2 regions of the Pristimantibacillus sp. Z349TD_6 genome follow, and region 1 is predicted to be linked to the other one. Evidence: a T-box and tRNA genes for the amino acid it is inferred to sense, from the RefSeq annotation. Region 1 holds a T-box; the other holds one or more tRNA genes.
The links. A T-box is a leader RNA that pairs with one kind of tRNA and senses whether it is charged. The one in region 1 lies ahead of ileS (isoleucine--tRNA ligase), so its partner is inferred to be a tRNA-Ile.
Positions count from the first base shown of each region.

Region 2: it encodes a tRNA-Ile, which carries the amino acid that the T-box ahead of ileS (isoleucine--tRNA ligase) is inferred to sense. The anticodon was not compared.

Region 1 covers NZ_CM149662.1:3,405,960-3,412,423, forward strand. Annotated here, with positions in the region: gene AC0VYE_RS14500 (YggS family pyridoxal phosphate-dependent enzyme) at 1-522, shown strand, start outside; gene AC0VYE_RS14505 (cell division protein SepF) at 525-974, shown strand; gene AC0VYE_RS14510 (YggT family protein) at 985-1,251, shown strand; gene AC0VYE_RS14515 (YlmH family RNA-binding protein) at 1,270-2,052, shown strand; gene AC0VYE_RS14520 (DivIVA domain-containing protein) at 2,149-2,646, shown strand; T-box leader at 2,726-3,027, shown strand; gene ileS (isoleucine--tRNA ligase) at 3,074-6,172, shown strand; gene AC0VYE_RS14530 (DUF5665 domain-containing protein) at 6,318-6,464, shown strand, end outside.
Region 2 covers NZ_CM149662.1:5,690,508-5,696,971, reverse strand. Annotated here, with positions in the region: rRNA gene AC0VYE_RS24900 (23S ribosomal RNA) at 1-1,953, shown strand, start outside; tRNA gene AC0VYE_RS24895 (tRNA-Ile) at 2,099-2,175, shown strand; tRNA gene AC0VYE_RS24890 (tRNA-Asn) at 2,181-2,256, shown strand; tRNA gene AC0VYE_RS24885 (tRNA-Ser) at 2,262-2,349, shown strand; tRNA gene AC0VYE_RS24880 (tRNA-Glu) at 2,364-2,438, shown strand; tRNA gene AC0VYE_RS24875 (tRNA-Met) at 2,459-2,535, shown strand; tRNA gene AC0VYE_RS24870 (tRNA-Thr) at 2,568-2,643, shown strand; tRNA gene AC0VYE_RS24865 (tRNA-Thr) at 2,719-2,794, shown strand; tRNA gene AC0VYE_RS24860 (tRNA-Thr) at 2,868-2,943, shown strand; tRNA gene AC0VYE_RS24855 (tRNA-Pro) at 2,952-3,028, shown strand; gene pdaA (delta-lactam-biosynthetic de-N-acetylase) at 3,207-3,965, shown strand; gene AC0VYE_RS24845 (cache domain-containing sensor histidine kinase) at 4,165-5,970, shown strand; gene AC0VYE_RS24840 (response regulator) at 5,972-6,464, shown strand, end outside.

The DNA.
Region 1 (6,464 bases):
TGGGAAGCGATAAGCGGCAGTGATGATCTAGCAGCAGAGGATCAGCCTATCTGGCATTTTATCGGTTCATTGCAAACGAATAAGGTGAAGGACGTCATTGGGAAGTTTACATACATGCATTCGTTGGACAGGCTATCGCTTGCTGAAGCCATAAATAAGCGTGCTTCCCAGCTAGGGATTATCGTTCCTTGCTTTATTCAAGTAAATGTATCTGGGGAAGATTCCAAGCAAGGCATTAATCCAGACGAGCTCTTTCCCTTTGTGGAGCAGCTTGCTAAGTTTAATTCGATCAAGCCAATTGGTTTGATGACGATGGCTCCTTATGAAGCCGAACCAGAGCAAACGAGACCCGTCTTTAGAGCATTGCGAGAGCTGAGGGATGAATTAGAGCGGCGCTCGGAACATCCAAACACCATCACCCAGTTATCAATGGGCATGTCGAATGATTTTGAGGTTGCCATCGAAGAAGGAGCGACATGGATTCGCCTTGGTACGATATTAGTAGGGAAAGAGGAGGAATAGGGATGAGCGTCATGAACCGCTTTATGAGTTTTCTTGGCTTGCAAGATGAAGAAGAAGTTGTAGAGAGAGAACGTGTTGTACAGCAGGAAGAACAAGAAGCTGAAACTTCTCCCTTCGAGGCACGTAAAAACACGAAGAGCAATAATGTCGTCAGCATTCATTCACAGAAGAATGTCCGGGTAGTACTTAGCGAGCCAAGGTCTTATGATGAAGCGCAAGAAATTGCTGATCATTTGCGTTCACGCCGTGCAGTAATCGTGAATCTTCAACGTGTTCGCAGCGATCTTGCTGTTCGAATTGTTGATTTTCTAAGCGGTACCGTGTACGCTTTAGGCGGAAGCATCTCTAAGCTAGGACCCAATATTTTTCTTTGTACGCCGGATTCAGTCGAAATTCAAGGTGCTATAACGGAAATGCTGGCGGAGGAGAACGACTACAACAAAATGAGGTGACCTTGAGTTAATGGATGAAGTTTATAGTATTGTGATGCTGGTACAAAAAATTTACACGTTTATGATCATTGGTTATGTGCTGCTATCTTGGTTGCCTAACGCTCGTGAAAGCTTTATCGGCGTATTTCTAGGTAAGCTGGTTGAGCCATACTTAGGTATTTTCAGAAAGTTTATTCCGCCAATCGGAGGCATGCTGGATCTATCGCCAATCCTTGCCGTGTTCGCATTGCAATTTGTAGCGTATGGCCTGATTGCAGTAATCGGATTTTTTATTTGATTAAAGGAATGAGTTTAAATGAAACAAGGAATATACGATCATTTCCATCCCGACGAGAAACCTTTCGTAGATCGGGCGGAGGAATGGATAGAGCGGTCCGCACAGCAGCATGAGCTGAAGCGGACCGATTTTTTAGACCCAAGACAAGCACAAATATTGACTATTTTGGCAAATCGCAACCCTGATGTTAATGTCCGGTTTGACGGCGGTTATGATCAAGCTGAGCGTAGACGAGCCATTATAGGTCCAGATTATCGGAATTTGGATGACGAAAATGCTGGCATATCTGTTCTTGTAGTTAATGGACCGGGACAAGCCCAAATGGAATTAGATCATGGTGATTTTTTAGGAGCACTGCTTGGACTTGGTATAAAACGTGACCGAATTGGTGACATACATGTGCATGAGCATTTTTGTCATATCATTGTTATGGATGAAATTGCGGATTACTTGAATATCCATCTAAGACAGGTTCATCGGATTAATGTGCTGACAGACGTACTTCCACTATCTGAGCTTCAGACGGCTTTGGTTAAGCTGGAGGAAATGAGTTTGTCAGTTGCTTCTATGCGATTGGACGGGATTGCGAGCGATGTTTATCGCATAAGCAGATCCAAAATCGTTGATCCGATTCGGGCAGGAAGATGCAGGGTGAATTGGAAATCGGAAGAAGACCCATCCGAGCAGCTTCGAGCGGGTGACGTTGTGTCATTCAAAGGACTTGGCCGATTTAAAGTACTAGAGGTGGATGGCGTGACAAAAAAAGGCAGAATTCGAGTAAAGATCGGCAAATTTATTTGAATGATTGCAGGAATTTTCCTGTAGTTGTCGAATTATTCTCATCAAATCGTGTATTTTCGGTTACGAATGTTCCAAATACCATAAGGAGGTGCCCCAATGCCGTTATCGCCATTGGACATACATAACAAAGAGTTTGGTCGGAGATTGCGTGGCTACGATGAGGATGAAGTTAATGAATTTCTAGATCAGGTCATCAAAGACTATGAATCGCTCATTCGTGAAAATAAAGAAATGCAAAACCAAGTATTAGGCTTGCAGGAGAGATTGAATCATTTTACGAATATCGAAGAAACGCTTAGCAAAACGATTATAGTTGCACAAGAAGCAGCCGATGAAGTAAGAAACAACGCGAAGAAGGAAGCACAGTTGATCATTAAGGAATCAGAGAAAAATGCTGATCGAATTATCAATGATTCACTTGCCAAGTCTCGCAAGGTTTCTCTTGAGGTAGAAGAGCTTAAAAAACAAGCTTCCGTATACCGTGCTCGTTTCCGTACACTTGTAGAAGCTCAGCTTGAACTGCTTTCCGTAGATGGTTGGGATACGCTGGAGCCGCATGTAAGACAAACCGAGCATGAATTGACTCGCGGCTAGTTTTTTTATAAACAGGCGAAATGCCATTTGACATTTGGCCTGTTGTTACGCTATAACTAATAGTAATTAATTGATGATCTAAACTTCGTTGATGAGAACAAGTACGTTTTGAGTTCACTCCTCAGAGAGCCGGCGGCAGCTGAAAGCCCGGTGTGTGAGCTATTGCGGAATATCCTCTCTGAGAAGCGGTGCTGAACCTGCGTAAGCAGCAGTAAGTGCTGACGGCTGTCCCCCGTTACAGGGAACGCGAATATTATGTTCGCGACTAAGGTGCCGCATGAAGCACAGCTGAACGTAGCTGTCTGCTCTCATTAACTTGTTGCTGGATTTCAGCAGCAGTGCGGAACAAGGGTGGTAACGCGACTAAGCCTCGTCCCTTCTCATAGGGATGAGGCTTTATTTTTGTTTAAATTAGGAGGCTGAAGCGATGCAACGCGTAGACGTTAAGGAACGTGCCCGCACCCGTGAGCTGCGAGTGCTGGAGCAATGGAAAACAGATGAAACGTTTAAAAAATCAATAGCAAACCGGGAAGGCAAGCCGAATTTTGTATTTTATGAAGGGCCGCCTACCGCTAATGGAGCACCACATATCGGTCATGTACTTGGCCGCGTAATTAAGGATTTTATTTGTCGCTACAAAACAATGGCAGGATACCGTGTTATCCGTAAAGCAGGATGGGATACGCATGGACTGCCGGTTGAGCTTGGAGTTGAGAAGCAGCTAGGCATCTCCGGCAAGCAGGAAATCGAAGAATACGGTGTAGAGAAGTTTGTGAAAAAATGCAAAGACAGCGTATTTGAATATGAGAAGCAGTGGCGTGAGCTAACAGAAGGCATCGCGTATTGGACGGATTTAGACAATCCATATATCACGCTTAAAAACGAGTACATCGAGAGTGTATGGCATATTTTATCGTCAATCCACGGAAAAGGTCTGCTGTACCGCGGTCATCGCGTAAGTCCTTATTGCCCGGATTGTCAAACGACGCTTAGCTCACACGAGGTTGCACAAGGTTATGAGGATGTTAAGGATCTAAGCGCAACAGCGAAGTTTAAGCTAGTGGAATCGGGAGAATTCGTTCTTGCTTGGACAACTACGCCGTGGACGCTTCCTGCAAATGTGGCGTTAGCCGTAAATCCAGAGCTTGATTATATCCGTGCTTCCAAAAACGGTGAAGTTTATATCGTTGCTCAAAATCTAGCGGAGAGCGTTCTTAAAGAAGATTATGAAGTTCTATCCGTATTGAAAGGCGCTGAGCTTGTTGGTCTTAGCTACGAGCCGCCATTCCAATACGTTGCCCTAGAAAAAGGCCACATCGTTATTGCAGGCGATTTCGTTAGCGACACTAGCGGTACGGGTATCGTTCATATCGCACCAGCACATGGTGAGGATGACTACCGAGTTTCACGCGACAACGGAATCAGCATGCTGAGTGTTGTTGATTTGGCTGGTCGCTATACGTCAGAGGTTACTGACTTTGCAGGACGTTTCGTGAAAGACGCTGAGCTTGATATTGACATCGTCAAAAACCTTAGTGAACGCGGTCTTCTTTACTCGAAGGAGCGCTACGAGCATAGCTATCCATTCTGCTGGCGCTGCAAAACGCCGCTCATCTACTATGCGATGGAAAGCTGGTTTATTAAAACAACAGCGGTTAAGGATCAGTTGATCGCCAATAACAACAGCGTAGATTGGTATCCTGGCCATATCCGTGAAGGTCGCTTTGGTAAGTTTTTGGAGGATTTGGTTGATTGGAACATCAGCCGCAACCGTTACTGGGGTACGCCGCTTAACGTTTGGGTCTGCGATGTAACAGGCAAGGAGTATTCACCAAGCAGTATTGCTGATCTGCGTGCGATGGCGATTGGCGATGTGCCTGAAGACATTGAGCTTCATAAACCGTATGTGGATGATATTAAGCTAAAATCACCTTTCGCTGAGGGTGCTGAAATGACGCGTACACCTGAAGTTATCGATGTATGGTTCGACAGCGGTTCGATGCCGTTCGCTCAGCATCATCATCCGTTTGAGAACGAGCAGCAATTCGCTGAGCAATATCCAGCAGACATTATCTGTGAGGGTATTGACCAAACGCGCGGCTGGTTCTACAGCTTGCTTGCAGTTTCTACTCTGTATAATGGTAAAGCGCCATATAAAGCGGTTATCTCGACTGGCCATATTTTGGATGAGAACGGGCAAAAGATGTCCAAATCTAAGGGCAATGTAATCGACCCTTGGGAAATCATCAACGAATATGGAACGGACGCGTTCCGCTGGGCATTGCTTGCAGACAGCGCGCCATGGAACAGCAAACGCTTCTCACGCGGCATTGTTGGCGAAGCGAAATCGAAAGTCATTGATACGATTGTAAATACACATGCGTTTTTCGCGTTATATGCTTCAATCGATGGCTTTGACTACACAGCGCATGAAGAGATCAAATCAGACAACAAGCTGGATCGCTGGATCATTTCACGTCTGAACAGCTTGATTAATACAGTGAACAAGGGTCTTGAAGTAAATGATTTCCTTAATCCAGCTAAATCGATTGAGGTTTTCGTTGACGAGCTGAGCAACTGGTATATCCGCCGTTCACGTGATCGTTTCTGGGGAAGCGGGCTTACAAATGATAAATTAGCCGCTTATCAAACTTTGCGCAGCGTATTGCTTACCCTCTCGCGTCTGATCGCTCCCTATGCACCTTTGCTTGCAGAGGATGTATTCGGAAACCTTGGCGGAGCAGGCAGCGTTCATTTGGCTGATTATCCGAAAGCGGATGAAACGCTTATTGATGAGACGTTGGAGCGCGATATGGAAAGTGCAAAACAAATCGTTGAGCTTGCTCGCAACGTTCGGAACGAAACAGGAATCAAAACGCGCCAGCCTTTGTCGGAGCTAATCGTATCGCTTGATCGTGATTTCAACGTAGCAGACTACGAGGATATCGTGAAGGATGAAATAAATGTAAAAGCTATTACCGTACAAAATTCAGACAGTGGATTTGTTGACTTTACCCTTAAGCTGAATCTTAAAGTTGCCGGTAAAAAATACGGTAAAAACGTTGGGCCTATTCAAGGTCAGCTAAAAGGACTATCAGCAGAACAGACTCGAAGCATCGTAAATGGCGGAAGCTTCGACTTCACAAGTGCAGAAGGCGAACAGCTGTCAATCACTGTTGATGAGCTGTTGGTTGAGAAGCAAGCGAAATCAGGTTTCGCTTCTGCATCTGGCAACGGTGTAACTGTAGCGCTGAATACGGATATTACAGCTGAGCTTGAGCAAGAAGGCTGGGTTCGTGAAGTGATTCGCGCCGTTCAGGATACACGCAAAAAGCTCGATCTGCCAATTGAGAAGCGCATCGATCTTGTACTTGATGTAGACGCAGAGCTCAAAGCGGCGCTGGATGCGTTCGCACAAGTGCTTCAAGACAACGTGCTTGTTCAAACCGTCACTTATGGTGATGAGCCGGGGATGGAGAAAGTTGTGCTTGGCGAAAAAGAAATAGGGATTTTCATCCGCGGATAGGGTTATAGTATAAAGGAAATTAACAAGCGAAAAAAACGAGGCCGTCGCCTTCCGACAGCTGCAGCAAACGACTGAATGGTCGCGGTGCTTGCAATGTCCGGCAGGTCAGGCCTCGTTTTATTGTTTGACAAAGGGGATGCCTCGTATGAATACAAATAACCCGGAACAGCCGAAAAATTTGAACGAGTTACAAACTTCGTTAAGCAAGCTTGATAAACGACTGCAAACTATTGCTACCGAAATGGAACATACCCAAATAGCGGATTACATTGATCTGTTAAACAGACCATGG
Region 2 (6,464 bases), 2.3 Mb from region 1:
TGCTACTCGGGAGTCAGACAGTGAGTGCTAAGATCCATTGTCAAGAGGGAAACAGCCCAGATCATCAGCTAAGGTCCCCAAGTGTGTGTTAAGTGGGAAAGGATGTGGAGTTGCAAAGACAACCAGGATGTTGGCTTAGAAGCAGCCATCATTTAAAGAGTGCGTAATAGCTCACTGGTCGAGTGACTCTGCGCCGAAAATGTAACGGGGCTAAACACACCACCGAAGCTATGACATGTACCTTAATGGTACTTGGGTAGGGGAGCGTTGAATACGGATTGAAGTTGGACCGTGAGGACTGGTGGACTGTATTCAAGTGAGAATGCCGGTATGAGTAACGAAAAGACAAGTGAGAATCTTGTCCGCCGAAAGCCTAAGGGTTCCTGAGGAAGGCTCGTCCTCTCAGGGTAAGTCGGGACCTAACGCGAGGCCGAAAGGCGTAGTGGATGGACAACAGGTTGAAATTCCTGTACCACCGAAGATCGTTTGAGCAATGGGGTGACACAGAAGGGCAGTGACGCGGACTGATGGAATAGTCCGTCCAAGCAGTGAGGCTGATCGATAGGCAAATCCGTCGATCATAAGGCTGGGCTGTGATGGGGAGCGAAAATTGCAGTAGCGAAGGTCATGTACTCCGGCTGTCAAGAAAAGCCTCTAGTGAGATCTAGGTGCCCGTACCGCAAACCGACACAGGTAGGCGAGCAGAGTATGCTAAGGCGCGCGGAAGAACTCTCGTTAAGGAACTCGGCAAAATGACCCCGTAACTTCGGGAGAAGGGGTGCCTCGGTAGGGTGAATAGCCCGAGGGGGCCGCAGTGAAAAGGCCCAAGCGACTGTTTAGCAAAAACACAGGTCTGTGCGAAGCCGTAAGGCGAAGTATACGGGCTGACGCCTGCCCGGTGCTGGAAGGTTAAGGGGAGCGGTTAGGGGTAACCCGAAGCTGTGAACCGAAGCCCCAGTAAACGGCGGCCGTAACTATAACGGTCCTAAGGTAGCGAAATTCCTTGTCAGGTAAATTCTGACCCGCACGAATGGCGTAACGACTTGGGCGCTGTCTCAACGAGAGATCCGGTGAAATTTTAATACCTGTGAAGATGCAGGTTACCCGCGACAAGACGGAAAGACCCCATGGAGCTTTACTGTAACTTGATATTGAACTTTGGTACGATCTGTACAGGATAGGTGGGAGCCTTTGAAGCATGAGCGCCAGCTTGTGTGGAGGCAACGTTGGGATACCACCCTGATCGTATCGGAGTTCTAACCTAGAACCGTGAAACCGGTTCGGGGACCGTGTCAGGTGGACAGTTTGACTGGGGCGGTCGCCTCCTAAAATGTAACGGAGGCGCCCAAAGGTTCCCTCAGAATGGTTGGAAATCATTCGAAGAGTGCAAAGGCATAAGGGAGCTTGACTGCGAGACCTACAAGTCGAGCAGGTACGAAAGTAGGGCTTAGTGATCCGGTGGTACCGAATGGAAGGGCCATCGCTCAACGGATAAAAGCTACCCTGGGGATAACAGGCTTATCTCCCCCAAGAGTCCACATCGACGGGGAGGTTTGGCACCTCGATGTCGGCTCATCGCATCCTGGGGCTGAAGTAGGTCCCAAGGGTTGGGCTGTTCGCCCATTAAAGCGGTACGCGAGCTGGGTTCAGAACGTCGTGAGACAGTTCGGTCCCTATCTGTCGCGGGCGCAGGAAATTTGAGAGGAGCTGTCCTTAGTACGAGAGGACCGGGATGGACGTACCGCTGGTGTACCAGTTGTTCCGCCAGGAGCACCGCTGGGTAGCCAAGTACGGACGGGATAAGCGCTGAAAGCATCTAAGCGTGAAGCCCCCCTCAAGATGAGATTTCCCAGTATGTAAGACCCCTTGAAGACGACGAGGTTGATAGGTTCGGGGTGGAAGCACAGCAATGTGTGTAGCTGACGAATACTAATCGGTCGAGGGCTTATCCTAAACACGTTTACTGTGACCCATACATCCAGTAGACAGCAGCATAAAGGCTTCAGCAAGCCTAATCTTTCGTATCCAGTTTTCAGGGCGCAACTTGATTACCTGATTATAAACAATTGATCTTACATAAGATTTATGTTTATGTTTAGGGCCTTTAGCTCAGCTGGTTAGAGCGCACCCCTGATAAGGGTGAGGTCGGTGGTTCGAGTCCACTAAGGCCCACCATATTTTCCCTGATAGCTCAGTTGGTAGAGCACTCGACTGTTAATCGAGTTGTCACAGGTTCGAGTCCTGTTCGGGGAGCCAAGTTTGGAGAGATACCCAAGTGGCTCAAGGGGACCCTCTGCTAAGGGGTTAGACTGCGTAAGTGGTGCGAGGGTTCGAATCCCTCTCTCTCCGTTCCAATTTATCTAGGCCCGTTGGTCAAGTGGTTAAGACACCTCCCTTTCACGGAGGTAACAGGGGTTCGAGTCCCCTACGGGTCACCATATTTTTTCTTTCAAGATGACGCGGGGTGGAGCAGCCCGGTAGCTCGTCGGGCTCATAACCCGAAGGCCGCAGGTTCAAATCCTGCCCCCGCAACCAAAACACCTTTACATGGTGAAAAAAATCCATATGCCGTTGTAGCTCAACTGGTAGAGCAACTGACTTGTAATCAGTAGGTTGGGGGTTCAAGTCCTCTCGACGGCACCATTTTTTCTTTGGATGCTCCTTGGTTGTTGCCAGGCAAGCATCAAAACTACCTGCAAAGGTAGACATAACCGTTACGCCGTTGTAGCTCAACTGGTAGAGCAACTGACTTGTAATCAGTAGGTTGGGGGTTCAAGTCCTCTCGACGGCACCATTTTTCTTAAGATGCCTCTTGGTTATGCCAAGCAAGCATCAAAAACCACCTACATGGTGGACATAATCGATGTGCCGTTGTAGCTCAACTGGTAGAGCAACTGACTTGTAATCAGTAGGTTGGGGGTTCAAGTCCTCTCGACGGCACCATCTTTTCTCGGGACGTAGCTCAGCTTGGTAGAGCACCTGGTTTGGGACCAGGGGGTCGCATGTTCAAATCGTGTCGTCCCGACCATCTTTTAACAGAATGATTCACAACATAAACCGCTATTTTCAAAGTCTACAGGACTTATAGAAATAGCGGTTTTTTTATGTGTTTATGGGGAAATATAAACGCAATATGCGGATGAAGTGCAATCACTTCATTGAATAAGGAGGCTTTACTGTTGAAGCAAAGGGTTAGAGTCGCTGTCATGCTTATTGCGATCTTATGGGGTTTAATAAGTCCAGCAGCTGCATATGGGCAGCCAGGGGTATTCCACTTCGGGTTTAAGAAAAGCGTGGAGGGGCGTCTGCCTTCGATCGATGAGGAGGGCTTTAAAGAAATCGTAACGAAGCATGGGGCTTTGTTTCTAGGGGATACAACGCAAAAGGAGCTATATCTTACTTTCGATAACGGCTACGAAAATGGATATACACCGCGTATTCTCGATGTATTAAAAGATAAACAAGTACCAGCGGTCTTTTTTGTAACGGGACATTATGTCAAGGATCAGCCGGAGCTTTTAAAGCGGATGGTGCTGGAGGGGCATATTGTAGGCAACCATTCTTGGAGTCATCCAGATATGTCGACCCTCTCAGAATCAAGCATCAAAACGGAGCTTGATAAGGTCAAGGAGCATGTAGAAACGCTGACCGGCCAGAAGGAAATGAAGTATCTGAGGCCACCAAGAGGCATATTCAGCGAACGGATGCTTGCCGCTAGCAAACAATTCGGCTATACGAATGTATTTTGGTCAGTGGCATACAAGGATTGGGATGTAAATGCACAAAGAGGATCTCAATATGCGTATAACGAGGTTGTTAAGCAGCTCCATCCCGGAGCGATCATCCTGCTGCATTCTGTTTCCAAAGACAATACCGAGGCACTCGGCAGAATTATAGACGAGGCTCGCCGGCAAGGATATCTATTCAAAAGCTTAGATCAGATGGGCATTGATTTAAATATCTAGTAAAGTACGTCCAAAAGCCTTAACCTCATTACAGGGGTTGAGGTTTTTTTGTTATTCCAAACCATTTTATATTGCAAAAGCAATGTTAAAATCTTTAGAATTCTGCCCTCATCCCTGACTTTGCCGCATGTTTAGCTATTTTAACTTCCATTATAATAAAGAAGAGTGTGCCTAAGCCCACTTAGGCGATGAGAGGTGAATGATGATGTTCAGCAAAAAAACTTGGGAAGCGTTTATTAAAAAAATATATTATTCTCTATCGCTCAAGCACAGAATATGGCTGACCTTCGTTGTTTTAATCATGTTTGGCCTTACAGCAACAGGAGGTATTGCCTACTGGATCGCTTCGAAGGAAATACAGAGGAATGCGCTCAAAACAAGTCAGGATACGGTCAACCAATCTGCTCAAATCGTAAATGAACGGCTTAAGAACATCGGTATTGCCGTTCGTGCGCTTATGTTCAGCGACCCGTTCAAGCAGGTGATGACCGATGCACAAAACAATGACAGAGACCACTACTACAATACGTGGACTTCTCTTCAGGGAGTCTTTTCGCAGGTAAAATTCAATGACTCGATGATTGACAGCATTCTGATTGCTTCGCCGATCGGCGATTATTATCATACGTCCAATGTCCGGGACACGGCAAACTCATTTTATGATTCGGATTTGTATAAGCATTTCAAGGAAATAAAACGTGGCTTTTGGACGAAAGGGCATAAGGATGCCTTTTTTATGGATAAACAGGATGTGATTTCTCTTGTTGTGGAGGGAGTCAACGAGCTGGGCGAGAAACGATCGGATGTTTATGTGGTCATTAATGTAAAGCAAGATGATTTGTATGAGCTGTTTATGGAAAATCTGTCGACAGCAGAGAAACAGTATTATTTTGTAGATTCAGAGGGCGAAGATGTGAATTTAGATAATCGATCGAGTCAGGAGGATCAGTTGACAAAGCATTCGGCATTCACGAAACAGCTGAGCGATGAAATGATGGGATCGTTTTTTTATAAGGATAAGAAAAAGGAATATCTGGTGAACTACGCAAGGCTGGAGGTAAAGAATGATTGGATGATTGTTGGTATCCAGTCGAAGAGCGACCTGCTAGCGAAACTGAACGGCATCAAGAAAGCAACGATTTACGTCATACTGGGATTAATGGTTCTGTCATTATTCATAGCGAACAACATGATCTATTTAGTGTTAAAGCCGTTGTACAGTCTCCAAAGATTGATGAAACGGGTGGAAGAAAATGATCTGAACGTGCGTTTCGAAAGCGAATACAAAGATGAGGTATCCCAGGTGGGGTTTCGCTTTAATCGGATGCTGGACGAAATCAAGCAGCTGATTGAAGACGTCAAGGTGCGGGAGAGTGAGAAACGAAAGGCTGAGATCAAGGCGCTTTCCGCACAGATGGACCCTCATTTTTTTTACAATACGCTGAATACAATTTATTGCAAATCAGTGCTTGGCGAGAATAAGGACGTAAATGAGATGATTCTGGCTTTATCCCAAATGTTTCAGCTTAGCCTCAGCGGCGGGAGAGACTTAATTACGCTGGAGGATGAGCTTGACCATGTGCGCCAATATTTAGCTATTCAGCAGATTTCTTATGAGGAGCTGTTCGTTTGCCATATCGAGGTGCAGCCGGAGCTGCTTGCCTGCGGAATTCCAAAAGTCGTCATTCAGCCGCTTGTAGAAAACAGCATTTTGCATGGTTTTCAAGATCGTGAATCAGGCGGTGAAATTTATATTAATGCGCAATCGGAAGAGGACTGGCTGCATTTGACGGTAGAGGATAATGGGACGGGGCTCATTCCCGAGCAGCTCATGGCTTCGATTATTCATCCAACGACGATGGATGAGGGATATGCTCTCCGCAATATTTATCATCGGCTCCAGCTGTACTACGGCGACCAGCAGCGCATGATCATAAGCAATAATGAAAGTGGCGGAGCCCGGATTGAAATTTGGATTCCGAAGCAGACGGAAGGGATGGGGTAACATGAGTCAACCGGTGAAATTGTGCATTGTAGACGATATTCGAAGTGTAGTAGATATGCTAAAGCACAAAATCCCTTGGGCGGAGCATGGGATCGAGGTGGTCGGCAGCGCCACGAATGGCGAGGAGGGGCTTGCGGTCATCCGGCAAACGTCGCCGGACATAATTTTGACCGATATTCGAATGCCGAAGATGGACGGGCTAGAAATGACACGAAGTATTGTGGAAATGCTGCCTCATAGCAAAATTATTATTTTGAGCGCGTACACCGATTTTGAATATGCGAAAAAAGCGATTCAGTACGGGGCGCTTGATTATGTGAAAAAGCCGTTTTCAATCGAGGATATTATCAAAGTTGTCTTAAAGGCGAAAGAAGCATCAGAGCAAGACAAACGGGAGCGTTCACATGTCATTGGGCTGGAGAAAAAGATCAAGGAAAGTCTGCCCGCGCTGCGGCAGGAGTATATGTCGCTGCTTGTCCATCATCAGACCGAAG